Regions from separate parts of the Aliivibrio sp. S10_S31 genome, predicted to be linked through region 1. Evidence: riboswitches for the same ligand, from Rfam matches in the RefSeq annotation. Region 1 holds a riboswitch; the other holds the start of a gene.
The links. Region 1 has a riboswitch for cobalamin ahead of HC728_RS18960 (TonB-dependent receptor domain-containing protein). Riboswitches for the same ligand answer to the same signal wherever they lie in the genome.

Region 1 (7,511 bases):
TAATACGACTAACCGCATGACGCAGTGCTTTCGATGGAATGGTTCCCCAGTGTGTACACCCGCCACCAACACTTGGTTCTCTTTCAATAATTGCGACATTTAAGTTGGCTTTAGTTAGACCCATTGCAGCCCCTTCTCCACCTGGGCCACTACCAATTACAATGGCATCAAAATGGGTTGAACGTATAGGGGTTGAATTAGTCATTATTAGCGCCTTAATTATTATCAATATCGCAACATTGCTAACAAAGTATTTTAACCTTTTCATTCGTTTGGTAAATCAAGTGATTAAGATAGAGTGGAGAGGATCACGTTGTTTATGGAAATCTGTCGTATTAGTGATTTCATTATTTACATAGGTAAGTAGAAATCGATAATGTGGGTTGGCGGAAGTTTGTGATACCCATTTAATTAAATCACGCAACAAACGGTAAAGTATATGTATCCTGAATTTGAAGCTGATGATCTCAATGCAGTCTCAGAAGTAAAGCGCCCAGTGAGTGCAAAAGGCGTTCGTGCTCAACAAAAAGAAAGAACTCGAAGAACCATCATTGATGCTGCTTTTTGCCTATTATGTGCCGAGCGAGGTTTTACGAGTTTAAGCTTACGAGAAGTTACTCGAGAAGCTGGAATTGCTCCAACGTCTTTTTATCGACACTTTAAAGATATGGATGAGTTAGGACTAACTCTAGTAGATGAAGGTGGTTTGATATTACGTCAATTAATGAGACAGGCTCGCCAACGTATAGTCGTAGAAGGGAGTGTCATTAGAACTTCTGTTGAAACTTTCATGGAGTTTATTGAGGGAAGTCCTAACGTTTTTCGCTTATTACTACGTGAACGTTCAGGAACATCACCCGCTTTTCGTGCTGCGGTAGCAAGAGAAATCCAACACTTTGTTGCGGAACTTACCGAATATTTAGTTGCCACAACAGGAGTAGCTCGTGAAGAAGCATTGGTTCAGGCTGAGGCATCGGTAACACTTGTATTTAGTTCAGGAGCAGAGGCGTTAGATTTAGACTCGGCATCACGAACTGAATTATCTGAGCGACTCATTTTTCAATTACGAATGCTCTCTAAAGGAGCGTATTGGTATCGTAAAGAAAATGAAAAATAGAATGTAGATGCATTGATCGCAGTGAATCAATGTCTGTATGAGGTAAAAACATGACACATGAAAATAGTAGAAATGAACGAAAGACATTAGCGCTATCAGTGGTGGCAGGTCTTTGTTTAAATGCCGTTTGGGTTGGATTAACAGTAACTGAAGTTGCTTTCTCAATTTTTCCGATTATTGCATTGGTTCTAGCGGCTCAAGGTTTATATCAAGAATACTTACGACCGCCAGTGAGCGAAGATACTCCGCTTATTGCAATGGCTTGTTTTTTTGTAGGATTGTTTGGTCATTCAGCATTAGTAAAAGCACAATACCCAGAAGCGGGTTCTAATTTCTTTTCGATTTTAGTCGCTCTGGCTTTGTTACTTTGGATTGGTGTGAAAATGGGTATTTTGAAAAAGAAAGATACTCACACAGAAATATAAATAACCGTTCATAAAAAAAGGCTCAGAACATTACGCTATGAGCCTTTTTTTTAAGTTTATTTTCTTTCTAAGAAAACGCCGGCTTCCATATGGTGTGTATATGGGAACTGGTCAAATAAAGCAAAACGCGTAATGTTGTGCGTTTGGCTTAAAATTTCTAAGTTTTCTTTTAGCGTTTCAGGATTACAAGAGATGTACATAATACGCTCGTAACCTTGAACCATCTTACAAGTCCCTTCATCCATTCCAGAACGAGGTGGATCAACAAAGATAGTGTTGCAGTTATAGCTTTTTAGATCGATATTTTGATCTTTTAAGCGTCTAAATTCACGTTTACCTTCCATAGCATCAGTAAAATCTTCAGCAGACATTCGAATGATTTGTACATTATCAATGTTATTTGCTGCAATGTTGTATTGAGCAGAATCAACAGATGGTTTTGCTAATTCGGTTGCTAAAACACGATCAAAGTTTTTCGCTAATGCCAATGAGAAGTTACCGTTACCACAATATAATTCAAGTAGGTCACCTTGACTGTTTTGTGTACAATCCACTGCCCATTCTAGCATTTTTTGAGCAACAATGCCGTTTGGTTGTGTAAAGCTATTCTCAACTTGCTTATACGTTAAGATGTCGTCATTAACTTTAAGTTTTTCAATAACAAACTCTTGGTCTAAAACGATTTTCATTTTACGTGCACGACCAATGATATTTAGGTTAAAACCTTCATCATTCAGACGTTGTTTTAATGCTTTCGCTTCTTCTTTCCAAGCATCATCTAGTTGACGGTGATAAAGCATCGACACTAAAATTTCACCACTAAGCGTCGATAAGAAATCCACTTGGAACATTTTATAGCGAAGTGTTTTACTCTCTTTTACTGCTTCTGTTAGTAATGGCATCAAATCGTTAATTAAACGGCTTGCAGGTAAGAAGTAATCAACACGGTATTTTTCTTTGGTCTCTTGGTTGAACATGACGTAATACATTTCGTCACCTTCATGCCACACACGAAATTCTGCACGCATGCGGTAGTTTTCAGCAGGAGAGGAAAAGACTTCCAGTTCTGGAACATTAAATTCAGAAAACATAGCAGAGAGTGCTTCTGCTTTTTCATCTAATTGTACTTGATAATTTTCTGGGTTCATGACTGATTGTGTCATCGTCTTGCCTCACGCTGCTCAAAATAAGAGCGCCGATTTTATGCGATAGAGATCTGTTGTCCAGTATTTGTGTGTTATTGATCGAAACTAATTAATACTAAGACGTGATATTGAGCGCATAAACCTAGACAAAGATAGTGTAGGTCACTACTATTTCGCCCATGTTGGTGCGCTATTTTTAATATTAATTATAGCCTGAATAGGGAATCTGGTGAAAATCCAGAACTGACGCGCAGCGGTAAGAGAGAACGAAGGTACAATTTTTCACACTGTTAAGTTTAGATATTTTAAGGATATCGAAAAATAATGGGAAGTGAGTACTCTAGGTTAACTGCTCTCAAGTCCGAAGACCTGCCAGCAATAAGTAATACATTACGTATTGCTATATGGACTTAACGCGATTTTAGGAAACAACGGAAATGAAAAAAACTGCCTTAGCGACAGCTGTAGTGTCGCTGCTTTCACACGCCTATACATCCCCTGTATTTGCTAAAAATACCACAACAGAAACCGATGAAACCATGGTTGTTACTGCGAACAGATTTGAGCAGTCAACAGAAGATGTTATTGCACCAATGAGTGTAGTCACCAAGGAAGAGATTGTTCAGATTCAAGCAAAAACGATGACGGACATTTTAAGGTTGCAACCTGGGATTGAAGTCGCAAGCAATGGTGGTATTGGCCAAAATGCCTCTATTTTTATGCGAGGCACTAACTCTGATCATGTATTGATTTTAATTGATGGTTTTAGAATGAACAGTTCCATTAAAAGTGGAATGAACATTAATAAGATCCCTGTAAACCAAGTTGAAAGAATTGAAATAATTCGTGGTTCTGGAGCGGTAATGTATGGCTCCGATGCTGTTGGTGGCGTGATTAATATCATTACTCGAACTTCTTCTGACAATCTGTCGAAATCTGCAACCATTGGTGCTGGCAGCGATAAATATAAAGAAGGAAATTTTGCTGCTAATACTAAAGTTGGCGAAAACGGACATTTAAAAATGGCTGCCGGGTTCACCCAAACAGAAGGCTACAATGTTAATCCTCAACCGGGATTTAATGATGGAGATAAACATGGCTTTGAAAATAGCCAGTTTATGTTGAACTACGAGCACCAACTTTCTTCTTATGTGAGTCTTTTTACTGGTGTTAGATGGTTTAATAGCACATCAGAATATAACCATTATACAAATACAAAATCTCGCTCAGAATCAGAATCTACGGTTTATTCTTCAAAATTATCTTTTCATAAAGATACGGTTTCATCAAATCTAAGTATCAGTTATCAAGATGACCAAACTCTGGAATATCATGAAAATGGAGACCTCGATTCAGAGCAAAAAATTGATCAGCTAAATATGCAATGGGCTAACCAAATTAAACTAACGGATGGCTGGTTAGTTAATGCAGGTGTTGATTGGACTGATGCGAAAGTGAAAGCTGACATTACTGATTGGTCAAATAAAGTAATTATTAATGAAGGTGAAAGTCGTACGTCGACTGGCATCTATCTTGGAACTCAATATCAATTAGATCAATTAAAGTTAGAAGCAAATACTCGATTTGATAAGCACGATAAGTATGATGAATATACAACGTGGGGTGTTGGTGCGAGTTATCAAATTAATGATATTTATAAAGTAAGTACTGCTTATAATACCGCGTTTAAAGCGCCATCATTTTATGATTTATCGACAGCTCCAGATTTAGAGCCGGAAACGTCAAAAAATATTGATGTGAGTCTTGCTGCCGTATATAGCTTAGTTAATGTTAATTTATCTATGTATAAGAACCGTGTAGATAATTTAATTGTATATTATGACGCTCCAAATTTTGCAGGCTATAGTGCAAATGTTGATGCTGATATTAAAGGTGCTGAGTTAGAGTTGTTATTTGATACTGGAATCATTTCTCATACATTGATTGCTGAATATAAAGATCATGAGGATACAGAAGGTCAACAACTAGCAAGAAGAGCAAAACAGAATTATAAGTGGATGGGTAATATAAGTTTAGGTGATTTAGACTTGAATCTTTCTTATATTTATACAGGAAAACGCTCTGATTTACCTTCAGCCCCAGGCGTTGAAACTGCTTATCTTGATCCATATTCATTGTGGAGTGTTGCTGCTGCTTATTGGGTAACGTCAGATCTTGCTGTTCGAGGTCGAGTTGAAAACTTATTTGATGAAGAATATGAAACGGCGGGCGGCTATAAACCTGCAGAGCGCTCATATTATGTTAGTTTAGATTATCAATTTTAATTTGATTTAAAACCGCCTTCATTGGCGGTTTTTCATTTTGAGGTATGAATGAAAAAGAAAGTTATTATTAGTTGGTCATCAGGAAAGGATTCAACACTCACTCTTATTCGATTGCTTGAGAACCCTAACTATGAAGTTGTTGCTTTATATACGACACATGTAGCAAATGAAGTCCCATTTCAAGTAACTCCATTATCAGTTGTTCAAATGCAAGCTGATTTAGTCGATCTGCCATTAATCACAATCGAATTGCCTACCGTGTTCCCTGCAAATGATGAATACCAATATCTAGTGGTTAACGGTTTAAAAGAGTCTGGTATTGAGTTTGATTCTGTTGCTTTCGGTGACATGTTTTGCAATGGTATTGTTGATTATCGTAAAAGCTATATCGAAAAAGCAGGTTGGGAATGTGTTTTTCCTTTAATGGGGCAATCAAGCAGAGACTTGGCTGAGGAGATTATTTCATTAGGTATTAAAACTATTCTTGTTACAACTGATGGGACTCAACTTGATAATCAATTTTGTGGAAAAGTATACACAAGAGAATTGATTGCACAGTTACCAATAGAAGTAGATCCTTGCGGAGAAAATGGTGAGTTTCATTCTTTAGTGGTTAGCGCACCATGCTTTAAAGGTTCAATCCAATTATCTGAGATGCAAATTGAAAAACAACAGCGCTTTACTCATCTTCGTTATAACGCTTCTGTTTTACAAAACTAGTGCAAGAGGTATGATTAGAGCTCACCTTTTCATATCGGCTTACAATAGAGTCTGTGGTTTCAGTTATGCCAAAACACATTTTGATTTTTGATTCGGGTATCGGTGGATTATCGGTATATAAAGAAATTAAATATCAGTTACCTTTAGCTAAGTATATTTATGCGTTTGATAATGCGGCATTCCCTTATGGTGAACTAACTGAATCGGTACTTATAGAAAGAACAACACACATTATCTCTCAGTTGTGTTCTCAATTCCCTATTGATATCGTTGTGATTGCTTGTAATACAGCAAGCACCGTTGTACTTCCTTCTCTTAGGGATAAATTAGATATACCTGTAGTAGGTGTTGTTCCTGCTATCAAACCCGCAGCTCTGGTATCAAATAAGATTGGTTTACTTGCAACGCCTGCGACAGTAAAGAGAAGCTACACGTATGATTTGATCAAATCTTTTGCTCCTATATCTGATGTCCAGCTATTAGGCTCAACGCGACTGGTTGAAATGGCGGAAGAAAAGATGATCGGAATTGATGTAGATATTGCGGAGCTAAAAGAGATTTTATCTCCTTGGCAAAATAAAGTAGATACGATCGTTCTAGGTTGTACTCATTTTCCTTTTCTAAAGAATGAAATAAAAAAAGCACTGGGAAATAAAATATTGCTTATTGATTCTGGAGAGGCAATAGCTAGAAGAGTAAAACAATTATTGAATGGGGATGGGGTGGAAAGTGCAGTTCTTTTTGAATGTGAAGTATTTTGTAGTGCCCCCTCTATAAAAGAAGAGGCACTAAATCATACATTCAAAGAACTAAATTTTAGTTCTCTTCAGTGTTTGGGTTACCCGAAGTTTTAGGATCATTAGCAATACGCACTTTTAGAGTTCGCTGATCAAATTCGTTATTGTTTAAGTTTTCAATAACGTTGTCAGCGTCTTTTGTTGCAACTACTACGAAACCAAAGCCTCTTCTTTTACCTGTACGCTTGTCTTTCATTAAACGTACTGCAAATACATCACCAAATTCAGCAAAGAGTTCTTTTACATCTGACTCATTTGCACGATAAGGTAAATTACCCACATATAATGTAGTACTAGCTTGATCTGAGTTTGGAGCAGTATCAGCAGAATCATTTGAGTTTGATTGTGCTGGAGCTTTGTTAATAGTTAAAACCGTAAAACCTGTAATCACTGCGCCAAAAGCGAAAGCAAAAGCCGGAGATACTGTTGGAAATAAAGAGATTGCTCCTGCACCTAGTGCAGCGATAGCAATAATAGCAATGTTTGAATTAGTAGATTTCATGATAAGTAAGGTCTAGTAAATAAATGGAAAGTGATGAATTAACAATAAAATCACATTGATACTACTTATATTGTGTATCAATTGCCAACTAATTAAGCCATTGTTCATTTCTTGTAGGGGGTTTGTTTGAAAAAAAGTGATCTGTGTAGAAAATAATCACTTAGATGATTATTTTTAAATATCGCTTGCCAATCTTAATTAGCTCTCTATAATGCGCCTCCGTTCCCAAGGAAAAGATAAATAACTTTAGCCATGAGAACAATGAGTTTTAGGACTTCAAAATAATTTGAAAATAATCCTTGACTTAATAATTTGGCTCTGTATTATACGCAGCCTCAAACGACGAAACGGAAACGCAAGTCGTTGAAAGAAAAGCTCTTTAACAATTTAACCAAATCAATCTGTGTGGGCACTTGTGAGTTGATAATCATTGTTTGCGAAAGCAAGCAAATAATCAATGAACTGAGTGACTACACAAAATTACTTTTATGTAACAATCAGTATTAATCATTGAGTCGGT
Region 2 (7,511 bases), on a different contig from region 1:
ACCAGCAATAGGCTTATTGTCGCTATTTACAGATAGCTTAACCGTATTAATTGTGAGTCGAGCCATAATGGGGATGGCTCTAGCTGGGTTTACTGCTGTAGCGGTTGCTTATATGGCTGAAGCATTTACAGCAAAAGCGTTCAGTTATGCGATCGGTGCTTATATTAGTGCAAACTCATTAGGTGGTATTTCAGGGCGGTTGTTTGGAGGGGTCATTACGGATCATTTTGATTGGCAAACTGCCGTGATATTCATGGCTAGTGTCAGTTTTATTGGTGCGATGCTTGTTGCTTTTGTATTACCAAAAGAAAGTAAAGTACATGAAGATAAAATGGAATTATCTGCTTATTATCGAGTGATAGTGCAACACTTAAGAAACCGACGCCTCTTTCTTGCTATGGTCATTGGCGGGGTGAATTTTGCTTTATTTGTAAATCTTTATTCCGTTACCGGCTTTCGGTTAATTGCTGAGCCATATTCTTTACCTTTAAGTATCACTTCTATGATTTTTCTTTGTTATTTATCCGGGACAGTAAGTTCTAGGTTAGTGGGTTTATGGAGTCAACGTTTTAATCCTGTATTGGGAATGTTTACCGGAACTGTAATGAGTTTAATTGGAATGTTTATTACGACAAGCGATTCACTAATTATAATAGTGATTGGCTTAAATGTATTAAGCTTTGGAGCGTTTTTTACTCATTCATTAGCTTATGGTTGGGTGAGTCAGCAAGCAGAAACTGCTAAATCTACGGCGACAGCTTTGTATTTGGTGCATTATTATGTCAGTGGTAGTTTAGGTGGTTTTTATTTGATGTTTTGTTGGCAGCATGGAGGGTGGAGTGCGGTAATGCTTGGAGCGAGTTTTCTATATATGATTATTTTTGCTTTATGCTGGCGTTTAAATCACTACGCCCAAACTAAAGTGGCTTGGGCGTAGTAAAGGTTAGTAATAAAAGCCTGAGTTAAAGGTTTTCAAATACTTTAAATCCATTCTTTCCTGAACGTTTAATGTCATACATTGCTGCATCGGCATTATGCATTAACTCGTTAATAGAACGACCATGTTCAGGGAAGAAAGCTAAGCCAATACTTGTGCTTAGTTGATATGGGATATCTTCAAGCATCAAGGGAGTATTACTGCTCTCTAAAAATTCCTCAACAAGAGCAAATATCTCTTCTTCATCAATAACGGTATGAATAAGCACGGCAAACTCATCGCCACCTAATCGAGCAACATAGCTATTTTCTGCGAAAGTACTATATAGATTTCTCGCTACTGCTTTTAATGCTAAATCACCAGCACTATGACCAAAGTTGTCATTGAGATCTTTAAATCCATCTAAATCAATGTAGATCAGAGCTAACTTGGTTTCATTTTTTCGTGCTTTTTGCATTTTCCAATGAAACAATTTTTTAAAGTATCCACGGTTGATTAGGCCAGTCAGGCTATCGTGGTGAGCCAATTTCTTTATTTCGTTATGGTCAATTTTTTTCTTCAATTGTAATTGAGTAATAACCAGCGATACGATAAATGAAAGTAGAATAAAGCATCCAATAAGAAGCACTTCACCACTTGAAATTCGTTCTATTGACCATTTAGGGTAGTTAGGGACGAAAGTAATTAATCGCCAGCATGAGTCTTTTTTAACAATCTTAACTGATTTTGCTGAATCTAAATTTTTTGGATAAGCAAATACGGAATCGAACGTTAAAATTCCAGAACCTATTTCATATTGACCTTTAGGTTCTTTCTCAATACAAGAATAAGTTATTGGATAAATTGCCGGGTATGTTTTACTTTCGTCTTCATTAAACATGAAAGCGAATTCAAGATCTGGTCTTTTATCATAAAATAAAAAGTAATTATTACTGTTTATTAGCATGTGATGGTTTCTTTTATCCAAAGAAAATAGTTTTAGACCATCTAATAAATGCGCTGCAAGGTAATTTAATATAACGATACCTCTTTTATTTCCCTGATCATCATATACAGGCGTAGCTAGACGAATCATAGGTTTATAAGGTTCTTCGATTTCACCATGCTCAATATTTAAATCTAAAATAGAAACGTAAATATCTCCATCATTTAAAGATAAGCTGTCTTGAAAATAATAACGGTTAAATTTATTTTGTAATTCATTACCAGCAACAACACTTGGAATACCATTATTATAGTTAATACGAATGAGCTCATTGCCTTCAAGATCAAGGTATCTTAATTGATCATAAAGTCCTTTACGTAAGCTCAGAGCAAGCGTGTTCATTTCAGCTAGTTTAATGAGTTTACGTTCGTGTTTTTGGTATGCTTTGTTAATTTCAATAAAATCAGAAAGCAACAGTAAGTCTTGCCCTATGCTGTTTAGGGTCATTGCAATGTATTTTTTTTGTGCTGAAATTAGAGCACTTTGTTCTGATTTTATTTTACTTATTTCTATCTGGTTCTGTGAGAATTTATAGAAATAAAACACTGAAAATAATAAGATATTTAACATTGTAAATAAAACGATAAAGCGTGGCCAAAAAAATAATTTATTGGACTTACCAAATGTAATCACTCTAATCACTTAACCTAAATTTAACAAAAAAGTCATTTATTGCATGACTGTAATAATTGAGGTGGACTTTATAATATATGAGGTTTGCTATCAATATAATTAAAGATCATAAATAGAGTTGCATTGACTTGTATCGTGTTACTGCCATTGATAATGAAAGAGAATATTATGGTTCTTATTATTAATATTCTTTTTCATTATTCGCTTAACGATATATTTACATAATATTTAATCTATTCAGGTGTTGGATAGTTAATGCTTGTGTATTCAGGTTCATCAATGCCCATATCTTGGTTTAATACTCGTGTAAGCACAAAGTAATAGTTAGCGAGCGCATTTGCAAAACGAGGAAGTGTTTCTGGGATGGTTTTATTGGTTAATTTATCAATAAGGACTAAGGCACGAACCACTTTTTTACTTAAGCTACGGCATTGATGAAGTTGAATCACTGGACCGGTTCCTCGCGGAAGCACAAAACGTTTCCCTTTGTCATGAACTTGTTCTTTAAAGTAAAGCATTTCAGACACGAGCTCTTGAACGTCTTGCTCAAAGATGCCACATTTCCCACGAATCGATCCATTAAGGTGAAATATTTTTGGTTGTAGACGCTCTAGTGATTCACGGACTTCTTGATTAGTGACTTGTGATAGAGCTAAGCCAGTATAGGCACACAATTCATCCGTTAAGATTTCAAAGTCACATAATGGGCTGTCTTCAAAAATGAATGGGTATGAAAGTTCACCAATATTTCCAGATGCTTTAAGTGCCATAAATCATTACTTTGTTGATTAAAGAGGTGATGAATTTTATCACGTTGTAGGGGGTATCTCTAATTAATTCCATGTTTTCAGGGTTATAGATAGAATATATCAACATAGCATCGTACAATGAAGATTACTTCGGAATACGGTGAGAATCCGTAACGGGCGCGCCACTGTGAGAACTTGCAAGAGTTTGAGTCAGATACGAAGTTGGTTCATATTATGTACGCGATTTACAGGAGTTGCCATGCGTTGGCTTGCGTTAAACCCATTTATTATTGCTTTTTCTCTTTTGCTTTCTTGGTCAACGATGGCCGAAACTACCTATCCATTACATGTTGTTGATGGGTTAGGTCATACCGTTATTTTAGATAAAGCACCTACAAAAATATCGTCAAAAACGTTATTCACCGATGCCGTATTATTGGAGTTGGTTGATAAAGAACAATTATCCAGTTTGACTGATCTTGCTAATAACCCTAACTATTCAGCGATTAAAGATATCTTGCCAAAATCAGTACCTTTGTTAGCGCTTAATGTGGAAATGATCATAGCGAATCGTCCTGATCTTGTTTTTGCTGCTAATTGGAGTGATGCATCAAAGTTAGCGATTATTGAGAGTGCTGGTATCCCGGTTTATCGCATTCAAACGCCTAATACCTTAAAAGAGGTTGAAACAGAGATTTTGCGAGTCGGTGATATTGTTAATCGTCGACTTGCTGCTGAGCGAGTCATCGAAGATATGCAACAGCGTTTACAGCAAGAGGTTATCTTACCTAAAAAGCGATTAACTGCTTTGGATTATAATCCGTGGGGAACATCGAGCGGTCAAGATTCTACTTGGGATGAAGTCTTAAAACAGGCAAATCTGAATAATGCCATTGAAGGGCTAGTGAGTGATAAATACGGGCAAGTTCCCGTATCAAAAGAGATGGTCATTGCATTAAATCCAGATATTTTATTTATACCAGCGTGGGTGTATGGAGATGAAAAAGGTGCTGATAAATTTAAGCAAGACGTCTTATCTGATCCTTCATTACAATCCGTTAATGCCATTAAAGAAGGTCGGGTCTATCAAATGCCACATGTGTTAAGAAGTGTTTATAGCCAATATATTATTGATGCGATTCTGTTTGTTAATCACTCTGCCTATAAGAAACTCTGATGCCTTTTTATCGTTTAACCTCTTTTCAAGCTATTGTATCTACGTGTTTATTTATTGGATTATTCTTAACATATTTAAGTCTTGGTGCGGTTCACATTCCAATCATTGATATTTTAGCTATGTTTAAGAGTTATATATTTGGTGGGAGTGAGTTAGCAACTAAAGAGTATCCGCTTGCTTCTGCAATAGTGATGCACATTCGTTTGCCAAGGGCGTGTGCTGCAATTATGGCTGGTGGTGCATTGGCTTTAGCTGGATCCTGTACTCAAGGATTATTTAAAAACCCATTAGCGAGTCCTGATGTATTGGGGGTAAGCTCGGGAAGCAGTTTTGGTGCTGTTATCGCTATTGTTACGGGTTTTTCTTTTATGAATCCGATATGGTTACCTGTTTTTACAACGGTTGGTGCTCTTGCTGCTTCTGCGTTTATTTATGTTCTTGCATCTCGTCACTCTTCTTCACAAATTTTATTTCTCATATTAACTGGATTGGCGCTATCGAGTTTATTGGGCGGTGCTCGTATGGGACTACTATTAATGGCGCAACAGTATGAAGTCAGCCAATTTGTTTTCTGGGCAATGGGGGGGCTAGATGGTCGTATGTGGCAGCATTTATTATGGCCAACACCCGTGATTATTATTGTATCTACCTTGTTACTCAAAGAAAGTCGTTCTCTCAATTTACTCGCTTTAGGTGAGGAGAGTGCTCATGGTATGGGTCTAAATGTAAAACAGACACGATTTAAATTATTGATGTTTGCTACGTTATTAACGGCGATGTCGATTGCTATTGCTGGGCCTATTGGTTTTATCGGCTTAATGGTTCCTCATTTAGTGCGTCTATTAGTAGGACCAAGTCATGAGAAATTATTGCCGTTTTCAGCCATATTTGGTGTGATATTTCTATTGGTTTGTGACTTATTAGGACGTTGGATCATTGCGCCTAATGAATTGAAAGCGGGGATCATTACTTCATTTATTGGTGGTTGCTACTTTATTGGTTTGATCATTCGATTTCAAAGAAAGGGACGTTTAGCATGAAGCCATTATTAAATGTCTCACAATTAAACTATCAGGTTGGGACTAAGGCATTATTAAAGTCGATTTCCTTTACCGTCAATTCTGGTGAATTGGTTGGTATTATTGGCCCGAATGGCGCGGGGAAAAGTACATTAATGAAGTGCATCAGTGGATTTCAACCTTATGCCGAAGGAAGTATTGAGATCCAAGGTCAATCTCTTGCTGTCTTATCTCATATTGAGCGTGCATTATGTATGAGTTATTTGCCTCAATACAGTGAAGCCGCTTTTCCTTTTAATGTGATGGAAACCATTGGTTTTGGTTTTCATGCGAGACAGCAACATTCAATTATATCTCCAGCTGAGATAGAGAAACAAAGCCAAGCTGCATTAGAAAAAGTGGGAATAGAGCATCTACATAAGCGTAATGTTACTGATTTATCTGGCGGTGAAAAACAGCTCGTACATTTTGCCCGAACTTTAGTTCAAGATACGCCTTTAATGTTACTTGATGAGCCGACGGCGAGTTTAGATATTGGCCATGAATCTCAATTGATGAATGTCTTATATCAAGAATGCCAAAAAGGAAAATCAGCATTGGTTGCTATTCATAACTTAAATACCGCTGCTGAGTTTTGTGATCGTTTGATTTTGATTAATCAAGGTGAAATTATGGCTGAAGGAAAGCCAAATGATGTGTTGAGTGAAGAGAATATTCGCACCTTATATCAAGATTTAGTGATGGTATCTCATCATACCGTGACAGGAAATACGATCGTATCGCCATATAAAAAATAGCGATGATCATGTTTATTTGTCTACTTCGGTATAAAGCACTTCGTCTTTTAGTGCTTTTTCATCCAGTAACTCAAACTCATGCCCTTGTTTGATTAGCTTATTTTCTTTTTCCAAAACTTGTAAAATTTGGCGATAACATCGGTCAGTTATACCTAGCTGCTTGGCTTTTAAGGTCACTGGAATTTTAAATAGCAGACTATTTGAGTGCTGCTTTAATTCGAGGATTTGTTCGATGACATTAATCCTTGCAGATAATGTGATGTTATTCATTAGTTTAGTGATATTTTTGTTATATCTTGTTGAAATGAATTCGAGCAGAAGAATCGCTAGCTCTGGTTTTTCTCTTAATAATTCAAGAAGTTTAAGTTTAGGAATTTTATAGAGATAACCAGCTTTGTTAGCTTTAACATTCAACGTTGAATAAGGCTTTCGTTGGAAGAATTCCATCTCACCTAGAGGACCTGAATAATTCGTATCTACTCCAAGAATAAATTCTTTACCATGTTCATTTATATGGAAAATGGTTAAATCGGCGTCTTGGCAAAATAGAAGCGAATTAATTGGTGTCGATTGCTGTAAAAGCAACTCATTCTTAACATAAGAGATCTTAGGTAAATTAAGCTCTGAGATTAATTGTTGAAACAGATCCATGCTCTATCTCTGTGTATTAAAGATAGCTCTATGGTAATGGTTTCATAAAAAAATGCGATAATAATAAAGAATGAGTTGCAGAATATTCTACTTTGTCTCAGTTCGTAATTTTTTCTGCAAACTCAACTCTAAACGTTTTACTTTACTTGATTGCCATCAACCCAAACTTGGCGAATATTGTTTCTTGTTGTGTGAGTGATGATTTTTTCTAGTATGTCTTGAGGTGAATCGAGATCAGGACAAATCAATAGGTTAGAATCTTCATCATCAATAACTAGAGCGTCGAAGCAGTAACCCTTTTTAAATTGTCCAACCGGTAGTTTTAATAATTGACCGCCACCCGTTGTTGCCATCCAATAAGCTTCTAACAATGAGACTCGGCTATTCGATTGGCCTCTTGTTTCTGCTGGTAGATTTGCATTCGTTCCACATTCTCGTACTCTTGAGTGAAGGACTGCATCAGAGCAAGCCATAAATAGAGAAGGAAGAGGGCCTCCTGCTATGTCTGAACCTAATCCGAGCTGAATCTCTTGATCTAAGTATTCACGCAATGGCAATGCTGC

Region 2: another riboswitch for cobalamin. It lies ahead of HC728_RS09470 (ABC transporter substrate-binding protein); the one in region 1 lies ahead of HC728_RS18960 (TonB-dependent receptor domain-containing protein).

Annotation. Positions count from the first base shown of each region.
Region 1 covers NZ_JAAUWR010000035.1:1,542-9,052, forward strand. The annotation lists gene sthA (Si-specific NAD(P)(+) transhydrogenase) at 1-205, opposite strand, end outside; gene fabR (HTH-type transcriptional repressor FabR) at 440-1,117, shown strand; gene HC728_RS18950 (YijD family membrane protein) at 1,168-1,542, shown strand; gene trmA (tRNA (uridine(54)-C5)-methyltransferase TrmA) at 1,599-2,705, opposite strand; cobalamin riboswitch at 2,854-3,079, shown strand; gene HC728_RS18960 (TonB-dependent receptor domain-containing protein) at 3,125-4,972, shown strand; gene HC728_RS18965 (ATPase) at 5,021-5,692, shown strand; gene murI (glutamate racemase) at 5,758-6,546, shown strand; gene HC728_RS18975 (RNA-binding protein) at 6,509-6,991, opposite strand.
Region 2 covers NZ_JAAUWR010000009.1:20,327-27,837, forward strand. The annotation lists gene HC728_RS09455 (MFS transporter) at 1-937, shown strand, start outside; gene HC728_RS09460 (sensor domain-containing diguanylate cyclase) at 963-2,492, opposite strand; gene HC728_RS09465 (cobalamin adenosyltransferase) at 2,789-3,325, opposite strand; cobalamin riboswitch at 3,415-3,545, shown strand; gene HC728_RS09470 (ABC transporter substrate-binding protein) at 3,564-4,481, shown strand; gene HC728_RS09475 (iron ABC transporter permease) at 4,481-5,521, shown strand; gene HC728_RS09480 (ABC transporter ATP-binding protein) at 5,518-6,297, shown strand; gene HC728_RS09485 (Crp/Fnr family transcriptional regulator) at 6,310-6,948, opposite strand; gene guaD (guanine deaminase) at 7,086-7,511, opposite strand, start outside.